Regions from separate parts of the Comamonas sp. JNW genome, predicted to be linked through region 2. Evidence: predicted binding sites of a transcription regulator. Region 2 holds the regulator's gene; each other region holds the start of a gene.
The links. The regulator sigma-54, encoded in region 2, starts transcription at its own class of promoters, with help from an activator protein. The targets are predictions, from matches to a motif close to TGGCANGNAANCTGCTTT.
Positions count from the first base shown of each region.

Region 1: a site for sigma-54 is predicted at 1,620-1,637, ahead of DCO45_RS04380 (urease subunit gamma). Genes of this name have one in related genera too.
Region 3: a site for sigma-54 is predicted at 1,720-1,737, ahead of hmpA (NO-inducible flavohemoprotein). Genes of this name have one in related genera too.

Region 1 covers NZ_QETI01000002.1:294,710-297,965, reverse strand. The annotation lists gene ureC (urease subunit alpha) at 1-301, opposite strand, end outside; gene DCO45_RS04390 (urease subunit beta) at 345-653, opposite strand; gene DCO45_RS04385 (HupE/UreJ family protein) at 668-1,276, opposite strand; gene DCO45_RS04380 (urease subunit gamma) at 1,308-1,610, opposite strand; gene DCO45_RS04375 (urease accessory protein UreD) at 1,875-2,705, shown strand; gene DCO45_RS04370 (SCO family protein) at 2,744-3,256, opposite strand, start outside.
Region 2 covers NZ_QETI01000008.1:46,589-49,844, reverse strand. The annotation lists gene DCO45_RS13065 (hypothetical protein) at 1-97, shown strand, start outside; gene DCO45_RS13060 (aspartyl/asparaginyl beta-hydroxylase domain-containing protein) at 236-1,159, shown strand; gene DCO45_RS13055 (RNA polymerase factor sigma-54) at 1,236-2,852, opposite strand; gene lptB (LPS export ABC transporter ATP-binding protein) at 2,958-3,256, opposite strand, start outside.
Region 3 covers NZ_QETI01000020.1:33,831-37,086, forward strand. The annotation lists gene DCO45_RS21125 (DUF3297 family protein) at 109-360, shown strand; gene hmpA (NO-inducible flavohemoprotein) at 513-1,688, opposite strand; gene norR (nitric oxide reductase transcriptional regulator NorR) at 1,830-3,256, shown strand, end outside.

The DNA of each region.
Region 1 (3,256 bases), on a different contig from region 2:
TCGCGGCAATGCGGCCGGCCTTCAGGCCAATGTCTGCCTTGACGATGCCCCAGTGGTCGATGATCAGCGCATTGGTCAGCACCGTGTCCATCGCGCCCTGCGCACTGCTGCGCTGGCTTTGCGCCATGCCATCACGGATGGTCTTGCCACCGCCAAACTTCACCTCTTCGCCGTAGCCGCCCGCGCGCAGGGTGAAGTCCTGCTCCACCTGCACGACCAGTTCGGTATCGGCCAGGCGCAGGCGGTCACCCACCGTGGGCCCATAGGTCTCTGCGTATGCGCGTCTGTCCATTGTTGCCATCAGAACCATCCTGTCTTAGAACGCTGGCACAGCATGCCGGGCCTCATTCCAGCGCCCCTTGCACCAGGCCGCGAAAACCGTAGATCTGCCGCTCGCCGCCAACATCCACCAGCTCCACCGTGCGCTGCTGGCCGGGCTCAAAGCGCACCGCCATGCCGCTGGCAATATGCAGTCGCATGCCGTGCGCCGCCTGGCGGTCGAAGCTCAGGCCGGCATTGGTCTCGGCAAAGTGGTAGTGCGACCCTACCTGGATGGGCCGGTCGCTCGCGTTGTGTACCACCAGCGTGGTGGTGCGGCGCCCCGGGTTCAGCGTGTGTTCGCCCTCGTCCAGCAGCAGTTCACCTGGGATCATGGTGCCGCTCCTCGTCAGGCCAGGCGCGTCAGCATGGCCGCGCCCAAGACCGCGGTGGCCCCGCCCGCCAGCTTGGCCAGCCAGCGGTGGCGCTGCATGAGGGCCTTGCCCAGCACCATGCCGCCCACATGCAACAAGGCCGAACCCAGCGCCATGCCCGCCAGCGCGCCCGCCGATGCCAGCGCAGAATCGGCCGCCAGCTCAAAGCCGTGGGCCGCGCCATGGAAAAACGCAAACACCCCGGCCAGCGCAGCGGCCAGCACCCAGGGCATTTGCTTTTGCACCGCCACCAGCAGGCCCAACACCAGCACCGATGCGGCAATCATCGGCTCCACGCCGGGCACCCACAGACCGGCAAAACCTGCCAGCGCCCCCGCCACCAGCAGGGCCACAAAGGCGGCCGGTGCGCGCCAGGCGGGCGTCACCGTCAGCGCACTCCAGGCGCCCACGGCCAACATCGCGGCCATATGGTCGGCGCCAGTAAACGGATGGGCAAAGGCATGGCCAAAGCTGCTCAAAAAGCCATGGTGGCCGCCACCATCGGCGCCCACATGGGCCATGGCTGACAGCGGCAAAGCCGCAGCGGCGGTGGCCAGCGCGGCAGAGAATTTCTTGAAGTTCATAGTGGTCGAGTGCGCGAGAAAAATGGGAGGTTCAGACAATGGGCTCATGCACGGTGACGAGCTTGGTGCCATCGGGAAAGGTCGCCTCGATCTGGATATCGGCAATCATCTCGGGAATGCCCTCCATCACGTCGGCGCGCGTGAGCACCGTGCGGCCGGCGCTCATCAGTTGGGCAACGGTCTTGCCATCGCGCGCGCCCTCCATCACAAAGGCGCTGATCAGCGCCACCGCCTCGGGGTAGTTCAGCTTGAGCCCCCGGGCCAGGCGCCGCTCGGCCAGCAAGGCGGCGGTAAAGATCAGCAGCTTGTCTTTTTCGCGAGGTGTCAGTTCCATACCTAGTGCAAAGCAAGGCACATGCCAAGGGGCTACAACGGCTGGGCATGCACGCTTTCCGTGCCGCCACCCGCCCGCCTTGCACCACATGCATGCACAGCAGCCGCGCATGCACCAATTCGGCACAGACCACACCCCAGAGCAGTGCAGTTCCTGGCACGTGGCTTGCAAAAGCCCACGCATGTCTTTCGTCCCCCTGCTCCCGCTCCCGATCCCGGCCCTTGCGCCCTGCTGCCCGCCAGGCACCCAGCGCCCGCCGCAGCCATGAGCTGGCATGCCCAACTAGACCTGCGCTACGGCCAGCAAGCCGGCAAGACGTCGGTGCAGTTCAGCCACGATGGCCCGCTGCGCATTCTCAAAAGCCTCTACCCCGAAGGCCCGGGCATTTGCCACAACGTGCTGGTGCACCCGCCCGGCGGCCTGGTGGGTGGCGATATGCTGGATATCTCGGTCGAGGTGGCGGCAGGCGCCCATGCGCTCGTCACCACGCCGGGCGCAACGCGCTTTTACAAGAGCAATGGCCAGCCGGCCTTGCAGCGCACCCGCCTCAAACTGCAGGCCGGCGCCCGGCTGGAATGGTTGCCGCTGGAAGCCATTGCCTACAACGCCTGCGATGCGGCCAATGAGCTGCAGATGGAACTGGCACCGGATGCAGAGCTGCTGACCTGGGACATCACCGCGCTGGGCCTGCCGCTGGCGGGTCAGCCCTTTACCCAGGGCGTGTTTTCGCAGCACATCGCATGGCCGGGGCATTTTCTGGAACGCGGCCGTATCCGGGCCGATGATGGGCTGCTGCTCAACGCACAGCTGGGCCTGGCGGGCCAGCGCTGCCTGGGGAGTTTGATCTACGCCAGCGGCTCGCCCATCAACCGCGCGCAACGCGAAGCGCTGCTGGAGAGCACCCAGCAGCTGCTGGACGCAGGCCCAGCGGGGTTGATGGCCGGGGTGACCGCGCCGAACGAGCATATGCTGGTGCTGCGTGGCCTGGCGCCCGTGGTGGAGCCGGCGATGCAGCTGTGGAAGACGGTCTGGGGCCACTGGCGCAGCAGCCTCTGGGGCCTGCCGGCGCAGCGGCCGCGTATCTGGTCGATGTGAGTGCAGCGCTTGCCCAGCGCTGTTAAGCGTGTAAGCGCTTAAGCGCCGTCGATCAGCTGCTCGATATCTTTGGCCAGCGTTTCAACGGGGGTGCCATAGCGGCTGTACAAGCGCAGACGCCCTTGCGGGTCAAAGATATAGTCGCCAGCGGTATGGTCCATCGTGTAGCTGCCCGGGGTCTGGCCCTCGACCCGCTTGTAGTAGACCTTGAAGTCCTTGGCCATCTTGGCCGTTTCCTCGTCGCTGCCGCGCAGCGCCAGAAAGCTGGGGTCAAAGTTGGCGAGGTAGGCCTGCAAGATTTCGGGTGTGTCGCGCGATGGATCGACCGAGGCGAAGATCACCTGCAGCTTGTCGCCCTTGGCGCCGAGCTTTTGCTTGACGGCGGCCAGGTCGCCCAAAGTGGTCGGGCAGACATCGGGGCACTGGGTAAAGCCAAAGAACACCAGCACGACCTTGCCCTTGAAGTCGGCCATGCTGCGGCGCTGGCCATGCTGGTCGGGCATGGAGAAATCCTGTCCATACTCCTTGCTGCCCGTCAGGTCGATGGCGTT
Region 2 (3,256 bases):
GAACAAGACGATGACGCACTGGAGCGGCCAGCAGCGCCAGCTCAACCGCGAGATGCTGCAGCGCCTCAAGACCGCCTTTGCCGCCCAGCCCAGGTAAGCGCACCTGGCTTGCCATTGACCAAACCGCAATAGGCCTGCTGCCAGCAGGCCATCCCACCGCCCCGCAGCCCTTGCAGCGCGCCAGTTTGCGCTTGCGCAGACAGCCGCCACAGCACAGTCGCTAAAATCGCTGTCTATGGCAAAAATCATCGTTCTGGCCCTGGTGCTGCTTTTCTTTGGCTGCGGCCTCTACATGCACCTGCGTGGCAAGGTGCGGCACAAGCTGCTGCGCCAGCTGTTTGACCACTCCACGTTCACGGCGCCATTCAATGTGTTCATGCTGATGTTCAGCAAGGTACCGCGCACGCCCTACCTGCCCACCAGCACCTTCCCCGACCTGGCCCCGCTGCAGGCCCACTGGCGCGAGATCCGCGAAGAGGCCATCGGTCTGCACCAGGCCATGCAGATCAAGGCCGCGGCCAACAACGACGACGCGGGCTTCAACTCCTTCTTCAAGACCGGCTGGAAGCGCTTCTACCTGAAGTGGTACGGCCAGGCCCACCCGTCTGCGATGGAGCTGTGCCCCAAGACCACGGCGCTGGTGCAGTCCATCCCCGGCATCAAGGCGGCCATGTTTGCCGAGCTGCCGCCCGGCGCCAAGCTCAACCTGCACCGCGACCCCTATGCCGGCTCGCTGCGCTACCACCTCGCTGTGCTGGCGCCCAATGATGACCGCTGCATGATCGAGGTCGATGGCACGCCCTACAGCTGGCGCGAGGGCGAAGGCGTGATCTTTGACGAGACCTTCATGCACTGGGCCGAGAACCGGTCCGAAGGCAACCGCATCGTGCTGTTCTGCGATGTCGAGCGCCCGATGACCAATGGCTTTGCGCAGTGGCTCAACCGCTGGCTGGGCACGCATGTGGTCGCTGCCGCCAGCTCGCCCAACAACGAAGGCGATCCGCGTGGCTTCATCAGCCGCATCTTCAAGATCTCGTTCTACATGGGCCAGTACCGCCGCCGCTTCAAGGCCTGGAACAAGACCGCCTACAAGCTCACCAAGTTTGGCCTGATGCTGGCCGTGCTGGCCTTGTTCATCTGGTGGCTGTGGCCAAAGTAAAGCGGCACCGTCTCAAAACAAAACCGCAGTGCATAACGCAGCTGCGGTTTTTTTTATGGGCCCTGGCTGCTTGCGCTTACAGCGCCTTGCGCAGGCTGGCCGGCGGGATGCGCATGGCCTCGCGGTACTTGGCCACCGTGCGGCGCGCGCATTCAATGCCCTGGGCCTGCAGCAGATCGGCGATTTTTGCATCCGACAGCGGCTTCTTCGCGCTTTCCTCGTCGAGCAACTGCTTGATCAGCGCCTTGACCGCCGTGCTCGACGCACTGCCGCCGGTCTCGGTGCCCAGGCCTGAGCCAAAGAAGTACTTGAGCTCAAACGTGCCCTGCGGCGTGGCCATGTACTTGGCCGTGGTCACGCGGCTGATGGTGGACTCGTGCAGGCCCAGCTCATCGGCAATCTCGCGCAGCACCATGGGGCGCATCGCCAGCTCGCCATGGACAAAGAAATTGCGCTGGCGCTCGACGATGGCCTGCGAGACGCGCAAGATGGTGTCAAAGCGCTGCTGGATGTTCTTGATGAACCAGCGCGCCTCCTGCAGCCGCTGCTGCAGCGCGCCATGGCCCTCGCTGCCCTTGTGGCTGCGCAAGGCATTGGCGTAGACATCCTGCACGCGCAGGCGCGGCATCACCTCGGCATTGAGCTGCACGCTGAAACCGGGCACCGGCAGGCCGCGCTCATTGCTGGGTCGCACGATGACATCGGGGATGATGGTGTTGCGGTCCACATCGGCATAGGGCCGGCCGGGGCGGGGCTCGAGCTTGGCGATCAGCGCCAGCGCGCTGCGCACCGCGGCATCACTGCATCCGGTCAGTTGCACCAGCTTGCGCACATCACGGCGCGCCAGCAGCTCCAGCGATTCCTGGCAGACCAGCAAAGCGGTCTCCAGCGCCAGCGCATCGGCCTCGGGCGTGTCCGAGCCCTCTTCATCCAACAGGCGCTGCTGGGCCTTGATCTGCAGCTGCATGCATTCGGACAGGTTGCGCGCGCCCACGCCAATCGGCTCCAGGCTTTGCAGCAAGCGCAGCGCCACAGTCAGGTGGTGCAGCAGCACTTCGTAGCGCTCGGGGTCACTGGCGTCGCCAAAGCTTTGCGCGAGCTCGGCCAGCGTTTCTTCGAGGTAGCCGTCGTCGTTCAGTGATTCAATCAGAAAGTAGAGCGCGGCCCGGTCTTCCTGGCACAGGCGCAGCGACAAGGCCTGGCGGTGCAGCACATCCTGCAGGCTCAGGTGCTCGCTGCGCCGGTCGGACATCGGCGTCTCGTCGTCGTCATCGCTGGCGCTGGAGCGCGCGGGCAGATCGCCACCCCACTCTTCCCAGTCCGATGCCGAATCGCCGGCAGCGGCCTCGGCATCGACGCCGGTTTCCTTGCCCGCGCCAAAATCCAGCGGCTGGTCGGAGGTTCCGGGCTCGAAATCGCTACTGTTGTTGGTGTCGGTGCTGGCAGCAGTATCGGCACCCTTGTCGGCTGCGTCTGCAGCGTCTGCAGCTTCGGCAGATTCAGCGGCTTCTTTACCGGCTTCAGCCTCGGGGGCCTCATCGCCCTCGCGCTCCAGAAACGGGTTTTCGTCGAGCATCTGCTCGACTTCCTGCGTCAGTTCCTGCGTGGACAGCTGCAGCAGGCGAATCGACTGCTGCAGCTGGGGGGTCAGGGTCAGGTTCTGCGATACGCGCAGCGACAGCGACGGCATCATGGCTGCGCCTCCCCACGGGCTGGGGCAGCTGGCAACGGATCAGCCCTGCCGGCCCCGCAGCGCGGGACGGCATCTTGGCTGGCACGCCCGCCAAGGCGTGCGATGTCACATACGGAAATGTTCACCCAGATACACCCTCCGGACCTCTGCGTTCTCCACAATCTCTTGCGGCGTCCCGGCGGCCAGCACCTTGCCATCGCTGATGATGCAGGCATGGTCACAGATACCCAGGGTTTCGCGCACATTGTGGTCGGTGATCAGCACGCCAATGCCGCGCTCCTTGAGAAAGGCGACAATGCGCTGGATCTCGATCACGGCGATGGGGTCGATGCCGGCGAAAGGCTCGTCGAGCAGGATGAAACGGGGCTGGGTGGCCAGCGCACGGGCGATCTCGACCCGGCGGC
Region 3 (3,256 bases), on a different contig from region 2:
CGCTTGCCTGCCATGGCCGCGGGTTTCCCTCCACCGGGCGAGGTGCCGCCAAAGTGTGGACAATGGCGGCCTGTGCGGCCCAGGGCCGCGTTCTCTTCTGCACCAACCATGACCGATACCACTGCCCGCCCCGAACTGCCCGACCACCTGTCCATCGACCCCAAGAGCCCGCACTTTGTGCGCGAAGTCTTCAACCATGACATCGGCATCCGCTTCAACGGCACCGAGCGCGTGGACGTCGAGGAATACTGCGTGAGCGAAGGCTGGGTCAAGGTGCCCGCCGGCAAGACCGTGGACCGCAAGGGCAAGCCCCTGCTGATCAAGCTCAAGGGCACCGTCGAGGCCTATTACAAGGACTGAGTCCTGGCCTGATCGCCCCCGCTGGGCTGTATAGAATGCGGCCCGGTAAAACGAAAACCCGACCCACGCTGGCCACTCAAGGCAAGCATGGCTCGGGTTTTTGCATGTGGCGCGGTCAATGCCGCGCGCCTCAGCGCTTCAGAAGCTTGCGATCAGGCCAGCGCCTCGGCCGGGCCAAAGAACTCATAGCGCACCTGGGCATCGGGCACGCCGAGCTTGCGCAGCGAGGCCTTGACCGAGCGCATAAAGGGCTTGGGGCCGAGAAAGTAGACATCGGCATCGCGCGAGGCGGGCAGCCACTGGCCCAGCAGGTCCTCGGTCAGATGGCCCTGGGCAGCCACCGCCTCGCCCTCGGCCACCTTGTCGTACACATAGAGCGGCTGCAGCTGGCGGTGCGCCTGGGCCAGCGCATCGATCTGCGGGCGGAAGGCATGCACGGCGCTGTCCCGGGCGCAGTGGATAAAGGTGATGGGGCGCTCGGTCTGCAGCGCGGCTTCGAGCATCGGCAACGTGGGGGTGATGCCCACGCCGCCGCTGATCAGCACCAGCGGGCGCTCGCTCGCCTGCAAGGTGAAATGGCCGGCCGGTGCAAACAGCTCCAAGGTGTCGCCCACTTGCAGGTCATGCAGGTAGTTGGAGACCTTGCCACCGGGCTCGCGCTTGACGCTGATGCGATAGCTGCGGCCATTGCTCGGGGCCGACAGCGAGTAGTTGCGGCGCTGCTCGGTGCCACCCACGATGGCGCGCAGGCCGATGTACTGGCCCGGCTGGTGGGCAATCACGGCCTGGCCGTCGACCGGCTCCAGGTAGAAGGAGCTGATCTCGGCGCTCTCGGCCACCTTTTGCACCAGCTTGAAAGTACGCGCACCGCGCCAGCCGCCTTCCGTATGGGCAATGGCGTCATAGGCCTTGGCCTCGGCAGCGATCAGGATGTCGGCCAGCTGGGTGTAGGCAGCAGCCCAGGCATCGATCACCGCATCGGTGGCAATCTCGGCGCCTAGCACCTCGCGGATCGCGCGCAGCAGGCAGCTGCCAACGATCTGGTACTGGTCTGGCTGCACCTGCAGCGCCACATGCTTGTTGATGATCTGCGCGGGCAGGTCGCCCAGGTTCTCCAGCTTGTCGATGTGCTTGGCATACATCAGCACGCTATGGGCCAGTGCGCGGGGTTGGGCACCGCTTTGCTGGTGGGCCTGGTTGAACAGTGGGCGCACCTCGGGGTACTCGCTCAGCATCATCTGGTAGAAGTGCGTGGTCAGCGCCTCGCCGCCGGTCTCCAGCAGCGGGACGGTGGCCTGGATGATCTGTTTTTGGCTATCGCTCAGCATCTAACTCTCCTTGCATGTGGTTGGTTTTATCAATGCATGCAACGTGCCAACACCGGGTTTGTGGAATATCAATATCTTGCACAATGCATGCAGTCATACTGACAACACCTAAATGCTGTGTTTTTGACACCCCGAGTCGTTTTGACATCCTCCAAAATCCTCCACGCCGTGATTCCACTGGTGGCCGATCTGGCCCAGGAGCTGCCCGAGCGCGAGCGCCTGCGCCGCCTGCTCGCGGCCCTGCGCACCTTGTTGCCCGCCGATGCGGTGGCGCTGCTGCGCCTCAACGGCGAATGGCTGGAGCCGGTGGCCATTGATGGCCTGGTGCCCGATACCCTGGGCCGGCGCTTCAAGGTGGCCGAGCACCCGCGCCTGGCCCAGCTGCTGGCCGCCGGCCAGGCCATGCGCTTTGCGCCCGACAGCCCCCTGCCCGACCCCTATGACGGCCTGATCACCACCCCGGGCGAGCTGCATGTGCATGACTGCATGGGCTGCGTGCTGCAGACCGGCGGCCTGGCCTGGGGCCTGCTGACCCTGGATGCGCTGGAACCCGACCGTTTTGCCGATGGCAATGCGCTCGAACTGCTGCAGGCCTTCAGCAACCTGGCTGCCGCCACCGTGGCCACGGCCGAGCGCGTGCAGCAGCTGTCCCAGGCCGCACGCAGCGCCAGCGCGCCGGCGCCGCGCAACCCGGGTGCGGATCGCAGCCGCCAGATCCTGGGCACCAGCCCGGCCATCCGGCAACTGCAAAGCAGCATTGCGCTGGTCGCCGCCAGCGACCTGTGCGTGCTGATCACCGGCGAGACCGGCACCGGCAAGGAGCTGGTCGCCCAGGCCGTGCATGCGCAGTCGCCGCGCGCAGCGCAGCCGCTGGTCAGCATCAACTGCGCAGCGCTACCCGACAACCTGGTCGAGAGCGAGCTGTTCGGCCATGTGCGCGGCGCCTTCACCGGCGCGTTGAGCGAGCGGCGCGGCAAGTTCGAGCAGGCCCAGCACGGCAGCCTGTTCCTCGACGAGGTCGGCGAGCTGTCGCTGTCGGTGCAGGCCAAGCTGCTGCGCGTGCTGCAAAGCGGCCAGCTGCAGCGCCTGGGCTCGGACCGCGAGCACCAGGTCGATGTGCGTGTGATTGCCGCCACCAACCGCGACCTGGCCGCCGAAGTGCAGGCCGGCCGCATGCGCGCCGATTTCTACCACCGCCTGTGCGTCTACCCCGTCGTGGTGCCGCCGCTGCGCGCGCGGGACAGCGACACCCTGGTCCTCGCCGGCTGCTTTCTCGAAGAGAACCGCGCCCGCCTGCAACTGGGCGGCCTGCGCTTGGATGCCGCCGCCCAGGCCGCCCTGCTGCGCTACCCCTGGCCGGGCAATGTGCGCGAGCTGGAGCACTGCATCAGTCGCGCGGTACTCAAGGCGCTCAGCCGCACCCTGGGCCAGCGCAAGGACAGCAGCAAACCGCGCATGCTGAGCATTGGCGAGGAGGACCTGTGGGACGGCGCCGCCGCCGCACCGCTGCCACCCGGCCAGCAGGCAACGGGCCTTATCGCGCCCCTGCGCGCGTCCGAAATGGCCGA